One region of the Pantoea sp. SYBGC1 genome, then DNA from elsewhere that is predicted to be linked to it. Evidence: predicted binding sites of a transcription regulator. Region 1 holds the regulator's gene; the other holds the start of a gene.
The links. Region 1 encodes ArgR, which controls arginine synthesis, uptake and breakdown. Its sites were predicted from a motif close to ANTGAATAAAAATACANT; they were not measured.
Positions count from the first base shown of each region.

Region 1 (3,394 bases):
GTCTCTCTTAGCAGGAGGATACAGCATGCGAACCGAGCGTTTCGATTTTGATGAAATTGTCGATCAGGCCCACTTCTATAGTCAGTTTGGCGAGCGTTTTATGCTGAACGAGGCCGCTATTCGCGATCCGGACGATCTCTGGCGGGTGATGAGCGGTAAACAGCTTCCGCTGCCGCTGGAAATTGTCTTCGTTAATCTGGGGAGAGGGCAGAAACGCCGGTATAGCGCACTGATCCTGCTATTTGAAAAGGCAGAAGAGGAGCTGGAGGGCCAGCTCCGCTTTACCGCTCAGTAATACAACCCAAAAAGGGCCCCGCAAAGCGGGGCCAAAGGGTTCGTCAGGGGTGACGAGGAATTACTTATAGAGTTCGGCGGTCACGTGATAGCTGTCGCCGGTACGTGCTTCGATAACGCGGTAAGCGCTGGCACCCTGCGCATCAGCCTTCTGAGAAAGCTGTTCGCGATAATCCATTGGTGAACCGCCGGTACCGCTGATTGAGATGGTGCTGCCAGCAGGCTGCAGATTTTGTGCTGATTCACTGGTAACCAGTTGAGCCGCAGAAGCGCCAAAGGCAAACAGAGAGAGCAGGCCAGCCGTTGCAAGAGTTGTTTTGATTTTCATGATGTATCTCCTCGTTAGCATCAACAACCTGCAGCTACACCAGAGTAAGCGGGTCGTCGATTAGCATCGGCGTTATATCACGCCGGTTGACAGTTATTTATAGAGTTCAGCTGTAGCGTGGTACGTGTTGTCGTTATAAGCCTCGATAACACGATACGCTTTTGCGCCCTGCGCATCGGCTTTCGCATTCAGCTGCTGGTGGATATCCATTGGCGAGCCGCCTACGCCGCTGACGCTGATGGTGCCGGCCGACTGCAGGTTCGCTGCCTGATCGGCAGAAATAGAATCTGCTGCAGAAGCGCCAAATGAGAGTGCAGAGAGAATGCTCAGGGTGGCGATAGCCGCTTTAACGTTCATGGTATTTTCCTCGTCTGTGATTTTTATCTTTTTAGTTAGTGTGATTTGCGTCACGAAAAGAAGTATAGATCTAATCACGCAGGAAATTAATACTTCGCTAATAATGTTTCGTTGTTATCCTTTATCCTTATGCCACCTTTTTATAACGTTAAGTTATTAAAATCGGCTATTTTTCATCCGCCATGCTCTTTTTTTTCGCAAAAACAGTGATCTGCGTCAAATTAACTTTTCGTGCCAAAGTTTATGGTCAATGCCGCTGCATGCTGGCGAGAAAATCAGTTAAAACGGGTGAAAGAGTGGTTGCAGGCAGGAGAATATATGGCTGAGTGTGACAAGAGCTTAAAGGTCCGACCTATATCAGCAGGCCTGATAACCTTTAGCGATAAAGGCGGGATGGAGTAACAGAAGATATCAGGTATCTGAACGCCAGAAGGTGCCGGCAGACTGGCCGCCGGCAGAGAAGTGCTACAGCTCCTGCTCAAACAGCACCAGTACCGCGTCATAGAGCTGCTTGACGGTAAAAGCGCGCGCCGGGGTGATGAAAATGGTGTCATCGCCGGCGATAGTACCCAGAATTCCTTCCGCTTTGCCGAGGGAATCGAGCAGGCGGGCAATTAGTTGCGCGGCGCCCGGACTGGTATGAATCACAACCAGCGCTTCATTGTAATCGATATCCAGCACCAGGTTTTTCAGCGGGCTGGTAGCGGTAGGGACACCCAGTTCAGCGGGCAGGCAGTAGACCATCTCCATTTTTGCGTTGCGCGTGCGCACGGCGCCAAACTTTGTCAGCATGCGGGAGACTTTTGACTGATTGATATTTTCAAAGCCATCTTCCTGCAGCGCCTGCACGATTTCGCCCTGAGAGCTGAATTTTTCTTCTTTAAGCAAGGCTTTGAATGCCTTGATAAGGTCGTCTTGTTTTGAAGGATTACGCATAAGCTACCAATGAATGAGAGGCGCAGCAGGCAACAAGCCTGCAGCTGATAAATTATTATGCATTTAGATGAATTTTTATGCAATGCGTCAGCAGAGACTTTCGCCATACGTCCGCGCGGGACGGGCATTCTAGCAGAAACTGGCTACGCACCAAAATCGCGCGCTGACGCGCAAAGCAGAGGTTGCAAAGTTGTTATACTATTGACGTGGTAACAACCAGATCGACGATCAAAGCCGTATATCTCTGCTGGCTGCGATAAGATCATTCAGGCGCTTCTGAAACAGAGCGGTATCGGAAGCGGATAGCAGCAGGCTGCCTGTGCGCAACGGCTATGTCGCTATCGCCTGAGATGTTGACTAAACTCGTAAGCTGATGGATTTCTGGCATATCTTTGCCCCATCTTAATAAGGAGTTCAGGATGAAAGTTGCCGTTCTCGGAGCCGCTGGCGGTATTGGCCAGGCGCTGGCTCTGCTGCTCAAAACGCAGTTACCCGCGGGTTCCGCCCTCTCTCTCTATGATATTGCACCGGTCACGCCTGGCGTGGCGGTCGATCTCAGCCATATCCCTACCGCTGTGACGGTTGAAGGTTTCAGCGGTGAAGATGCCACCCCGGCGTTAAAAGGAGCCGACGTGGTTCTGATTTCTGCCGGGGTAGCGCGTAAGCCCGGCATGGATCGCGCGGATTTGTTTAACGTTAACGCGGGCATTGTCCGCAACCTGATCGCGCAGGTAGCCAGCACGGCACCCAAAGCGCTGATTGGCGTCATTACCAATCCGGTTAATACCACCGTGGCGATCGCCGCAGAGGTGCTGAAAAAAGCTGGCGTTTACGATAAAAACCGGCTGTTTGGCGTCTCCACGCTGGATGTCATTCGTGCCAATACCTTTGTCGCCGCGCTCAAGGGTAAACAGCCAGGAGAAGTAGAGGTGCCGGTAGTGGGCGGCCACTCTGGCGTGACCATTCTGCCGCTGCTGTCGCAGGTGCCGGGCGTCAGCTTCAGCGAGCAGGAGATCGCCGATCTTACAAAGCGTATTCAGAACGCCGGCACCGAAGTGGTGGAAGCCAAAGCGGGTGGCGGATCGGCGACTCTCTCAATGGGGCAGGCCGCCGCACGCTTTGGCCTGTCGCTGATCCGTGCGCTGCAGGGTGAGGCCAACGTAGTTGAATGCGCCTATGTTGAAGGCGACGGTGAGTATGCGCGCTTTTTCTCTCAGCCGCTGCTGCTGGGGAAAAACGGGATTGCCGAACGTCGCCCGCTCGGCACGCTGAGCGAATTTGAACAGCAGGCGCTGCACGGTATGCTGGAGACGCTGAAAAAAGATATTGCGCAGGGTGAAGAGTTTGTGAAGCAGTAAATCCTGTTACGCAGTGTGAAACGCCCGGCTTCAGCCGGGCGTTTTTATTACAGTCCGCCAGATTTGAAGGTCTGCGTCGCCGCCGTGCCATTGCCGGCAAGCGTTTTGCGTCCCAGCGTTT
Region 1 is NZ_JBXUNM010000015.1:31,230-34,623, forward strand. Features, by position in the region: gene AC2CF9_RS17500 (NAD-dependent succinate-semialdehyde dehydrogenase) at 1-11, shown strand, start outside; gene AC2CF9_RS17505 (barstar family protein) at 26-295, shown strand; gene yhcN (peroxide/acid stress response protein YhcN) at 356-622, opposite strand; gene yhcN (peroxide/acid stress response protein YhcN) at 716-979, opposite strand; gene argR (transcriptional regulator ArgR) at 1,445-1,915, opposite strand; gene mdh (malate dehydrogenase) at 2,335-3,273, shown strand; gene mscM (miniconductance mechanosensitive channel MscM) at 3,321-3,394, opposite strand, start outside.

Region 2 (3,394 bases), on a different contig from region 1:
CCGTAGTTCTCTTTGAGCCATGGAATGATGGCTGAGGTATCGAGGCCGCCTGAGTAGGCCAGAACGATTTTTTTAATGTTTTGCGTGCTCATGTCTTAATCCTTGATTATGCGAGAATCCGGGTGCCAATCGACACGCCGTTGAAAAGGGTTGGCAGCTGTTCAGCATGACGCCAGCTGGCGATATCGACCGGACGGCCCAGCGTGCGTGCCGCATCCAGCGCAGCGTTGACTTTAACAATCATGCCGTCGGTAATAATGCCCTGCGCAATCAGCTGTTCCGCTTTCGCTGCGGTCATTTCAGCAATACGCTGGCCTTTGCCGTCGAGAATGCCGCTGACGTCAGAGAGCAGCACCAGATCGGCTCCGATAGTGGCTGCCAGCGCCGTCGCTGCCTGATCGGCATTCACATTCATCAGCGCGCCGCCGGCAGTGATGCCAATTGAGCTGATAACCGGCATATAGCCTGCATTAAGCAGCGTGTTCAGCAGCGCAGGGTTGCCCGGCGTGGCCTGCCCGACATGCCCCAGCTCTTCATCAAACTGCGCGACGCTGACCAGTCCGGCATCGCCCAGACACAGCCCGACAGCATTAATGCCGTAACGGGTTGCCCACGCCAGCAGCGTTTTATTCGCTGTGCCCGCCAGCGCGCCGGTAATGATGTCGATTTGATCGGCGGGTGTAACGCGCAGGCCATCTTTCTTTTTCACCGGCAGCACGAGCTTTTTCATCAGTTCGTCGACCAGACAGCCGCCGCCGTGCACAATTACCAGCGGACGCTGATGCTCATTACGGTACGCCAGCAGCGCATCAAACAGCCGGGCCAGTGCTTCTTCGCTATCCAGCAGTACGCCACCCAGTTTAATGATCAGTGGATTGCTCATGGTTACGTTATCCGTCCGTTAAATCAGAGAGAGCGTTTCAGGGAAACCGAAACGAATATTCAGACACTGAATCGCCTGTGATGACGCGCCTTTCAGCAGGTTATCTTCTGCCGCGACCACAATCAGATGTTCATCCTGTACGGCAAACCCGATATCGCAGAACGGCAGGCCCACTACCGCTTTCAGCGCCGGGACGCCGTTGTCATAAAGGCGCACCAGCGGCTTGTCATGATAGGCCGCATAAAACGCGTCGGTTACATCCTGCTGCGTAATACCCGCTTTCAGGCGGCAGGTGATAGTTGCCAGAATACCGCGGGGAAAATTACCCAGATGCGGGGTAAAAATAACCGGCGCGCCAAGATGGGCAACTATTTCCGGATGATGACGGTGGTTAAACAGGCCGTAGGGCTGCAGGCTCACTTCGCAAAAGCTGGTCGCAACATTGGCTTTGCGCCCGGCCCCGCTGACGCCGCTGGTGGCATTGATTACCGGCCACTGTGCGTCATTCAGCAGATCCGCTTTGAGCAGCGGTTTCAGCGCCAGCTGCGCTGCGGTGGGATAGCACCCAGGCACGGCCACCAGCTGTGCCTCTTTAATACGTTCGTGATTCCATTCGGCCAGACCATATACCGCATTATCCAGCCACGCCTGATGCTGATGACTGAAGCCATAGTAGCGGGTGTAGAACGCCTCATCATTGACCCGGAAGGCGCCTGAGAGATCGAAGACCACGCAGCCTGCTTTCAGAAATTCAGGCGCCAGATCGTGGCTGACTTCATGCGCCGTCGCGAGAAACACCACATCCACTTTCTCTGCCCACGCCGCCGGATCGTTCAGCGGCTGCAGCGGCAGATCCACGATACCTTTCAGCTGCGGATGGAGATCGGAGAGCAATTTTCCGGCATCCGGGCTTTGCGCTGAAACCGCTAAAGCGGTTATGTTCATATGCGGATGGCGATTCAGGTAAGTGGCAAGCTCTACGCCAGCATAACCACTGGCACCAACGATCAGCGTATTCAACATCAGGCTGTATACCTTTTTACAGTCAACGTATCGGGTCGCGGCCGTGCCCCGTTGCCCACGATGCCGTTTGCACTTTTTCAGTTCACATGCAGACGACGTTAATGTATTTTTATTCACTATTAGTGCATGAATATTGATACATCCTAACCTAAGGACCGTCAACAGTGAAGTCAAAAATTCCACCTTTTATCGAACTCTACCGCCAGTTGATCGCCTTACCGTCAATCAGCGCAACCGACAGCGCGCTTGACCAGAGCAACGAAAGTTTAATCAATTTGCTGGCGGGCTGGTTCCGCGATCTGGGCTTCAGCGTTGAAGTTCAGCCGGTACCGGGCACGCGACATAAGTTCAACCTGCTGGCGCGCAGCGGGGAAGGCGCAGGCGGACTGCTGCTGGCGGGTCATACTGACACCGTGCCCTTTGATGACGGACGCTGGACACGCGATCCATTTGTCCTGACTGAACATGACAATAAACTTTACGGCCTGGGCACGGCAGATATGAAAGGCTTCTTCGCCTTTATTCTCGATGCGCTGCGCGATGTTGACGTCACTACGCTTAAAAAACCGCTCTATGTGCTGGCGACCGCTGACGAAGAGACCACGATGGCAGGTGCCAAATATTTCTCTGAGTCAGCCCGGCTGCGCCCCGATTGCGCCATTATCGGTGAGCCTACCTCGCTCAAACCGGTGCGCGCCCACAAAGGCCACCTTTCACACGCTATCCGCATTGAGGGCCAGTCAGGCCACTCCAGCGACCCGGCGCGCGGCGTAAATGCGATTGAGCTGATGCACGCCTCTATTACGGAACTGATGAAGCTGCGCCATACCCTGCAAGAGCGCTATCACCATGATGGCTTTGCCATTCCTTATCCGACCATGAACTTTGGTCATATTCATGGTGGTGACGCGGCTAACCGCATCTGCGCCTGTTGCGAGCTGCATATGGATATCCGGCCGCTGCCGGGCCTGAGCCTGAACGATCTGGATGGCTTGCTGAATGAAGCGCTGGCACCGGTGAGCGCCCGCTGGCCTGGCCGTCTGACCGTAAGCGAACTGCATCCGCCTATTCCGGGTTATGAATGTCCGGTCGATCATGAGCTGGTTACGGTAGTGGAAAAGCTGCTGGGCGTGCCGACAGAAGTGGTCAACTACTGTACCGAAGCGCCTTTTATTCAGCAGATCTGCCCGACGCTGGTGCTGGGGCCAGGTTCAATCGATCAGGCGCATCAGCCGGATGAATTTATCGATACCGCATTTATTAAGCCAACTCACGCCCTGATCACGCAGGTTGTGCAGCATTTTTGCCGCTGATAGATAATATGCGGGGCATTTCACTGTTTAATCAGCAAAATGCCCCGTCATTATCTGGCGTTTGCTGATAAGAATAACTTATCTCTCTCCGTCCCCGATAAAACTTATCACTTTCCGCACGTTAGCTGCCTGTTTTCGTCAGTTCAGGCTAATTGACGGAGTTCACAAATCGTGG
Region 2 is NZ_JBXUNM010000011.1:113,530-116,923, reverse strand. Features, by position in the region: gene AC2CF9_RS16080 (argininosuccinate synthase) at 1-92, opposite strand, end outside; gene argB (acetylglutamate kinase) at 107-883, opposite strand; gene argC (N-acetyl-gamma-glutamyl-phosphate reductase) at 902-1,906, opposite strand; gene argE (acetylornithine deacetylase) at 2,071-3,219, shown strand.
Region 2: argC (N-acetyl-gamma-glutamyl-phosphate reductase) is a predicted target of ArgR. The motif match lies at 2,007-2,024, and genes of this name have one in related genera.